2 regions of the Actinoallomurus acanthiterrae genome follow, and region 1 is predicted to be linked to the other one. Evidence: riboswitches for the same ligand, from Rfam matches in the RefSeq annotation. Region 1 holds a riboswitch; the other holds the start of a gene.
What was found. Region 1 has a riboswitch for glycine ahead of gcvT (glycine cleavage system aminomethyltransferase GcvT). Riboswitches for the same ligand answer to the same signal wherever they lie in the genome.

Region 1 (4,205 bases):
ACGGTGGGCAGGTAGACGGTGCGCAGCATCGTCGCGAAGCGCTTCTCCTGCGCCCACGTGCCCGTGTAGGTGTGCTTGATCAGCTCGCCGGCGCGCGCGAAGGACGCGCCGGACCAGCCGGTCTGCAGCGGGGCGTTGTGGTTCGTGTGCTCCTTGATGACGGCCGACCAGGCGTCCATGATCTGGATCGCCTTCTTGGCGTACCGGTCGTCGCGGGAGATGTACCAGATCAGCGCGTCGGTGTAGGCGGCGAGGGCGTCCTCGCGTTCGTCGGAGCAGCCGTGGTTCGGGTTGGACCCCGAGCCGCACTCGACGTTGGCGCGCGGCTTCGGCGTCCGGGACAGCGACCCGTACGCGCTCGCGCGCATGGTGTCGTACGCCTTCGTCCACGGCTGGGCGCCGGCCTTGACCTTCGCCCGGGCGAAGTCGAGCTGGGAACGCCCGACCAGGACGCCCGGGTGCTGGAAGGCGGCCTGGGTGTTCGCGACCGGTACGGCGCCGGTCCGTGCCGACGGTGTGCCGCGGGAGGTCAGCACGGTGAGGGCCGCGACCGCCAGCGTGATCGCCACGCCGGTCAGGAGCCAGGCCCGGGTGCGCGTGCGCGCCATGAGATTCCTCTCGGGGGGCTAAAGGATCTTGGGGTGCGGGCCATGCAACCGGCGTGGTGGACCACCGTCAATCGGATCGCGGAAAAAAGGTTAATAAACCTCCCTATCAATACGATTCGTAATCAGGCGCCTCCGACGCGTCGGCGGAGCGGCGGAACGCCCTGTTCCGCCGCTCCGCCGAGGGCCGGGTCGTCAGGACCCGTTGATCAGGTGCATGGCGAGGTCGGGGCTGAACTGGCCGGCCGGGATGCCCTCGCCGAGCCCGCAGGATCCGTCGGAGTCGCCGGGGTCCTTCACCCACAGCAGCATCTCGGCCCCGCCGCCGACCTGGGGCGTGACGCCGAGCTTGCGGCCGGCCGGGTTGCACCACTCCCCGTTCTTCGAGCCGTTGCCGTTACGGCTGGTGTCGACGATGAACGGGACCTTGCTCGACAGCGAGGCGTTCACCGCCGCGCCGTAGGACGCCGACTCGTCGGTGGTGTAGTAGTTCGAGACGTTGACGGCGAAGCCCCGGACGTTGTGCACGCCGGCGGACTCCAGCCGCTGGGCCATGGTGGCCGGGGCGATCCACTTGGCGTTGCCGGCGTCGAGGTACGCCCAGGTGTTCGGCGCCTTGGCCTTGAACTGCTCGGTGGCGAACTTCAGCAGGTTCAGGCGGAACTCCCGGTCCGAGTCGGCCGGCAGGCAGTCGAGCTGGGCGAGGGCGTCCGGTTCGATGACCACGACGGCGGGCCGTGTTCCGATCGCGCCGGCGAAGGCCGAGATCCACCCCTCGTACTTGTCCTTGTCCGAACCGCCCTTGGACTCGCCCGAGCAGTCCCGGCCCGGGATGTTGTACGCCACGAGGACGGGCAGCTTGTCGGCGGCGTCGGCGGCGCCGACATAGTTCGAGACCGCCGTCCCGATGTCGCTGATCCAGTCGCCGAACCAGCCCGCCGTCGGCTTGTCGGCGATCGCCGACTTGATCTGCGCGGCGCGCGCGTCGCCGGGGTTGTCCCGTACCCACTTGGCGGAGTTGGAGTCCGGGTCGACGTAGAAGCCGCTGGTCATGTCGATCGGGCTGCCGGCCGCGGCGGCGGGCGCCGCGGCGCGGGCCGCGACGGTGCCCGCCGGCTGACCGGGCGAGCAGGCCCCGGTCAGGCCGATGACGGCCGCGGCGCCGAGCGCGGCCAAGCCGGTGATCCGCCGAGAGGTCCTTGAGTGGGCCATGGAGCTCCTCACGCTCGATGCGATGGTGAAAGCCGTTGCCCCCGCCGTCGCGCCCTCCCCCGCCGGCGCTAGATGATCAACGTAATTCGCGATCTTCAGAGCCTGCCCGGGGTTCCACGGGAATTGAGCCGGAAGTCCCGGTCCGCCGCCCGGTGGGCTCGCGGTACGCGACCTGCGGCGGCACCGTTTCCCGGACGCTCCCGCACTGCTAGCCTGGCCATGCCGTTGATCCCGCACGGGAGAGCGACCTCGCCGCCAGCGAGGTACGCCGAAGGAGCAACTCCTCCCCGGAACCTCTCAGGCCACAGGAACCGTGCGGACCAGGCGACCTCTGGAAAGCGGAGCGACGCTCCCGCCGAAGGTGCAAGCCCCCGATCGGGGGTGAAGCTCTCAGGCACCGATGACAGAGGGGGAGGGCACCGCGACCGCATTTCGCGCGCCAATGGGAGGATGGGATCCCGGCCGCCCGCGTGATAGGAGCCTGCCCCGATGTCCACGCCGGACGCCAAGAGAACACCGTTGCACGAGGTCCACGCCGAGCTCGGAGCCACGATCACCGAGTTCGCCGGCTATCTCATGCCGCTGCGCTACGGGAGCGAGACCACCGAGCACCAGGCCGTCCGCACCAGTGCGGGGCTCTTCGACCTGTCCCACATGGGAGAGATCTTCGTCACCGGCCCGCAGGCCGGGGCCGCCCTCGACCACGCGCTGATCGGGCACCTGTCCGTGCTCGCCGTCGGCCGGGCGCGCTACACGATGATCGTCGATCCGGCCGGGGGCGTCCTCGACGATCTGATCGTCTACCGGCTCGCCGCGGAGACCTACATGGTGGTCGCGAACGCCGCCAACGCCGCGACCGTCCGAGCCGAGCTCACCAAGCGGGCGAGCGGGTTCGAGAAGGCCACCGTCGACGACCGCTCCGACGCGTACGCGCTCATCGCCGTGCAGGGCCCGAAGGCCCAGGCCATCCTGGAGAAGCTCACCGACGCCGCGCTCGCCGACCTGAAGTACTACGCGATCCTGCCGGGGAAGGTCGCCGGGATCGACGCGCTGATCGGCCGCACGGGGTACACCGGCGAGGACGGCTTCGAGCTGTTCGTCTCGGCGGGTGACGCCGTGGCCGTCTGGCGCGCCGTCACGGAGGCCGGCGGCGACGACCTGCGGCCCGCCGGGCTGTCCGCGCGCGACACCCTGCGGCTGGAGGCGGGCATGCCGCTGTACGGCAACGAGCTGACCGCCGAGACCACGCCGTACGACGCCGGACTCGGCCGTACCGTCAAGCTGGAGAAGCCCGGGGGCTTCGTCGGGCGCGCCGCGCTGGCCGCGCGCGCCGACACCCCGCCCGCGCGCACCCTCGTCGGGCTCGTCGCACGGGGGCGCCGGGTGCCGCGCCATGGGTACGACATCGTGACGCCGGACGGCACGCCCTGCGGTGTGGTGACCAGTGGTGCGCCGTCCCCGACACTGGGCAAACCCATCGCCATGGCCTACATCGACGCGGACCACGCCGAGGACACCGACCTCGCCGTGGACATCCGCGGTAAACACGAGCCGGTCGACAAGGTAGCGCTGCCGTTCTACAGGAGGACTTCGTGAGCACTGTTCCCGAGACGCTTTCCTACACCCAGGAACACGAGTGGATCACCGCGCCGTCCGACGGTGTGGTGACCGTCGGCATCACGGCGTACGCCGCCGACGCGCTCGGTGACATCGTCTATGTGTCGCTGCCGCAGGAGGGCGCCTCCGTCGAGGCGGGAGAGCCGTGCGGCGAGGCCGAGTCGACCAAGTCGGTGAGCGACATCTATGCGCCCGTCACCGGCGAGGTCGTCGCGGTCAACACCGCCCTTGACGAGGACCCGGCCGTGATCAACTCCGACCCGTACGGCGAGGGATGGCTGTTCCGGGTGCGCACCGGTGACGACCCGGCCGACCTGCTCGACGCGCAGGCCTACGCGAAGCTCATCGAGGAGGCGTCATGAGCCTTGCCAACCTGCCCCTTTCCGAGCTCGATCCGGAGGTCGCGTCCGCGATCACGGACGAGCTGCGCCGCCAGCAGTCCACGCTGGAGATGATCGCCTCGGAGAACTTCGCGCCGATCGGCGTCCTCGAGGCGCAGGGCTCGGTGATGACCAACAAGTACGCGGAGGGGTACCCGGGCCGCCGCTACTACGGCGGATGCGAGTACGTCGACGTCACCGAACAGCTGGCGATCGACAGGGCCAAGGAGCTGTTCGGCGCGGAGCACGCCAACGTGCAGCCGCATTCGGGCGCACAGGCCAACATCGCGGTCTACTTCGCGCTGCTGGAGCCGGGCGACACGATCCTCGGCCTGGACCTCGCGCACGGCGGGCACCTCACCCACGGCATGCGGATCAACTACTCCGGCAA
Region 2 (4,205 bases), 3.3 Mb from region 1:
TCCCGATCACGATGGTGTCCAACTCGTTCGTGCCGACCGCGGGAATGCCGGCGTGGCTGCGCGCCATCGCCGACTGGAACCCGGTCAGCGCGATCGTCGCGGCGTGCCGTGATCTGTTCGGCAGCCCCGGCGTGGTCGGGAACGCTCACCTCGTGTGGCCGCTCCGACACCCGGTGGCCGCGAGCCTGCTGTGGTCGGCCGTTCTACTGCTCGTCTTCGTCCCGGCGGCGGTACACCGGTACCGCACGGTGAACCGCTGACGGCCGCCCCGCCCCGGACTGGACCGGCCGCGGTCGCCCTGCCCCGGACTGGTCGCGGTCGCTCCGCCCCGGACCGGCCACGGCCGTCCCGCCCCGGCCGCTCCGCCGCGGACTGGTCGCGGCCGCCCTGCCCCGGGCCGGCCGAGGTCAGGACGGTGCCGGGCCCGTGCCTGCGCCCTGGTCGTCGGCACCGTGGCCGGACCGGAGCATGGCCATCGCGTTCGGGAAGGGCACGGCGCCGGCCTCGACGAGCCGCCGCGCGAGCGGGCGGAGGAGGCCGGCCAGCCGGGCCGCGCCGTCCCGGCCGAGGGCGTCCAGCGGCGGGCGGGCGAGCCGGTCGGTGGTGTCCTCGATCGCGCGCCGGTCCGCGCGGCCCTCGGTGGTGAGGGCGCCGTCCGCGTCGAGGAGGCCCCGGTCCCGCAGCCGGTCGCCTGCGGCCGTCCACTCCTGTTCGGTCCAGCCCCGGAACTCGCGCTGCTCGGGCGGGGTGAGGCCGAGGGCGCCCGCGACGACGTTCGCCTCGCAGCCGTCGAGCCCGCCGGTGAGCAGGGCGGCGACGTGCCCGTCCCCGCGGAACTCCCGGAGCGCGGTGACGGCGTGCCACAGCGCCAGGTGCGGCTCGGCCGGCCGGGGCAGAGCGGCGTGCGCGGCGAACAGGACGCGGCCCGGGGCCGGCGCCGCCTCCGCCGCCTGCCCCGCCAGGGCCGCGGCCTCCGCGACGTCGGCCGAGTCCACCAGGTCGCCGAGCAGGCGGCGCAGGGACCGGTCCACGACGGCCGTCCGGGCGGCCAGGACGGTCTCGGGCGAGGAGTAGCGCCAGGCGTCGGGGATCGCGCGGGCGACCATGCGCGGCGCGAAGTTGTAGAACGCGGCCGTGACCACCTCGGGGGAGGGCGCGCCCAGGGCCGCCGACCGGGAGGCGAAGTAGCCCATCCAGAAGCCCTTGAGGCCCGCGTCGGCGTACGCCGCCTTGGCTTCGGGCGCGAAGTAGACGAACGCGTGACAACACTCGATCAGCCGCCAGGTCTCGTCCATCGGCCCCTCCTCGTCGCCGCCGGGCCGCCCATCGTCGCACGGGGCGACGTACTGATCTTCGGGGAGCCGGGACCGTGGCGAGGGGCGAAGCCTCCGGTAGGGTGGAACCGCCGTCGACCTCGTACGGGAGAGACTTCGCACAGTGTGGTGCGGGGCGCCGAAGGAGCAACCCTCCCCGGAACCTCTCAGGCAAAAGGACCGTACGAGTTAGGCACCTCTGGAAAGCAGGCCGGCGATCCACGCCAGACCTCACCGAAGGTGCAAGCCGCGCTCCGGCGCGGTGAAGCTCTCAGGTTCACTGACAGAGGGGGAGACCGGCCACCGGCCTGCCCGGTGGTGGTTGCGCATCCATCGCACCAGGAGGCTCCCCAATGACCGAGGTCCCCTTCGCCGATCGGCACATCGGGCCGTCGCGCGGCGACCGCGCCGAGATGGCCAAGGCCGTCGGCTTTCCGACCGTCCAGGCCCTCGTCGACGCCGCCGTGCCCACGGTGATCCGCACCGACCGCCCACTGGATCTGCCTCCGGCGCTCACCGAGGTGCGGGCGCTGGCCCGGCTGCGTGAGCTGGCCTCGGAGAACCAGGTCCTCACCTCGATGATCGGTCTGGGCTACCACGGCACGGTCACGCCCGGGGTGATCCTCCGGAACGTCCTGGAGAACCCTGGCTGGTACACCGCCTACACGCCGTACCAGCCGGAGATCTCCCAGGGCCGTCTCGAGGCGCTGCTGAACTTCCAGACCGTCGTGAGCGACCTGACGGGCCTGCCGGTCGCGAACGCCTCCCTGCTCGACGAGGGCACCGCGGCAGCCGAGGCGATGACCCTCGCGCACCGGGCTTCAAAGGCCGGGGACACCTTCCTGATCGACGCCGACGCGCTGCCGCAGACGATCGAGGTCATCCGCACGCGGGCGCTGCCGCTCGGCATCGACGTCGTCGTCGCCGACCTGTCCGGGGGCCTGCCGGACGGTGAGTTCTTCGGCGTCCTGCTGCAGTACCCCGGTGCGAGCGGTGCCGTGCGGGACCTGTCGGCCGTGACGGATGGCGCCCACGAGCGCGGCGCGCAGGTCGTCGTGTCAGCCGACCTGCTGGCCCTGACGCTGCTCACGCCGCCGGGGGAGTTCGGCGCCGACATCGCGGTCGGGACGTCGCAGCGGTTCGGCGTGCCGTACGGCTTCGGCGGCCCGCACGCCGGCGACATGGCCGTGCGCGAGGGCCTGCAGCGGCAGATGCCCGGCCGCCTCGTCGGCGTGTCCGTCGACGTGGACGGCGACCCGGCCTACCGCCTGGCGCTGCAGACGCGCGAGCAGCACATCCGCCGCGAGAAGGCCACGAGCAACATCTGCACCGCTCAGGTGCTGCTGGCCGTGATGGCGAGCATGTACGCCGTCTACCACGGCCCGGAGGGGCTCCGGGGCATCGCCGAGCGGGTCCACGAGCAGGCCGTGCGCATCGCGGGCGGCCTCGCCGCGGTCGGCGCCGAGATCGTCCACGAGACCTTCTTCGACACCGTTCTCGCCCGCGTCCCCGGCCGCGCCGAGGAGGTCGTACGGCGGGCGCGCGAGCTCGGGATCAACCTGCGGCTCGTCGACGCCGACCACGTGGGGATCGCCTGCGACGAGACCACGACGGACGAGCACGTCACCGCGGTGTGGCGGGCGTTCGGCCTGGCCGACAACGAGGCCCTGTCCGTCCACGCGGGGGCCGCGCTGCCGCCGGCCGTCCGCCGGGAGAGCGGCTACCTGACGCACCCGGTCTTCCACGCGCACCGCTCGGAGACGGCGATGCTGCGGTACCTGCGCCGCCTGCAGGACAAGGACATCGCGCTGGACCGCTCGATGATCCCGCTGGGCTCGTGCACGATGAAGCTCAACGCGACCACCGAGATGGAGCCCATCACCTGGCCGGAGTTCGCGCAGATCCACCCGTTCGCGCCGCTGGAGCAGGCGCGCGGATACGTCCGGCTGATCGAGGAGCTGGAGACCTGGCTCGCGGAGATCACCGGGTACGCCAAGGTCTCGGTGCAGCCGAACGCCGGCTCCCAGGGCGAGCTGGCCGGCCTGCTCGCCGTGCACGGCTACCACGCCGCCCGCGGCGAGGGCCACCGGAACGTCTGCCTCATCCCGTCCTCGGCGCACGGCACCAACGCCGCCAGCGCGGTCATGGCCGGGATGCGCGTGGTCGTGGTCAAGAGCACCGACCACGGCGACATCGACCTCGACGACCTGCACGCCAAGATCGACAAGCACCGCGACCAGCTCGCCGCGATCATGATCACGTACCCCTCGACGCACGGTATCTACGAGGAGACCATCACCGACGTCTGCAAGAGCGTGCACGACGCCGGCGGGCAGGTGTACGTCGACGGCGCCAACCTCAACGCCCTGGTCGGCCTTGCCCGGCTCGGGGAGTTCGGCTCGGACGTCTCACACCTGAACCTGCACAAGACCTTCTGCATCCCGCACGGCGGCGGCGGTCCCGGCGTCGGCCCGGTGGGGGTGCGCGAGCACCTGGTGCCGTTCCTGCCCAACCACCCGCTGCGCCCGGAGGCGGGCCCGGAGACGGGCAGCGGCCCGATCTCCGCCGCGCCGTGGGGCTCGGCGGGCATCCTGCCGATCTCCTGGACCTACATCGCGATGATGGGCGCCGACGGGCTGCGCGCGGCGACGGAGACGGCGGTGCTGGCCGCCAACTACGTCGCCAAGCGCCTGTCCGACCACTACCCGGTGCTCTACACCGGCCGGGGCGGCCTGGTCGCGCACGAGTGCATCATCGACCTCCGCAGGATCGCCAAGGACACGAAGATCACGGCGGAGGACGTCGCCAAGCGGCTCATCGACTACGGCCTGCACGCGCCGACCCTGGCCTTCCCGGTCGCGGGCACGCTGATGATCGAGCCCACCGAGAGCG

Region 2: another riboswitch for glycine. It lies ahead of gcvP (aminomethyl-transferring glycine dehydrogenase); the one in region 1 lies ahead of gcvT (glycine cleavage system aminomethyltransferase GcvT).

Annotation. Positions count from the first base shown of each region.
Region 1 is NZ_BAAHCO010000001.1:2,329,538-2,333,742, reverse strand. Features, by position in the region: gene ACYVF7_RS11520 (alginate lyase family protein) at 1-608, opposite strand, end outside; gene ACYVF7_RS11515 (glycoside hydrolase family 6 protein) at 801-1,817, opposite strand; glycine riboswitch at 2,044-2,141, shown strand; gene gcvT (glycine cleavage system aminomethyltransferase GcvT) at 2,307-3,413, shown strand; gene gcvH (glycine cleavage system protein GcvH) at 3,410-3,796, shown strand; gene ACYVF7_RS11500 (serine hydroxymethyltransferase) at 3,793-4,205, shown strand, end outside.
Region 2 is NZ_BAAHCO010000001.1:5,616,038-5,620,242, forward strand. Features, by position in the region: gene ACYVF7_RS26595 (ABC transporter permease) at 1-260, shown strand, start outside; gene ACYVF7_RS26600 (SCO6745 family protein) at 408-1,295, opposite strand; glycine riboswitch at 1,410-1,506, shown strand; gene gcvP (aminomethyl-transferring glycine dehydrogenase) at 1,667-4,205, shown strand, end outside.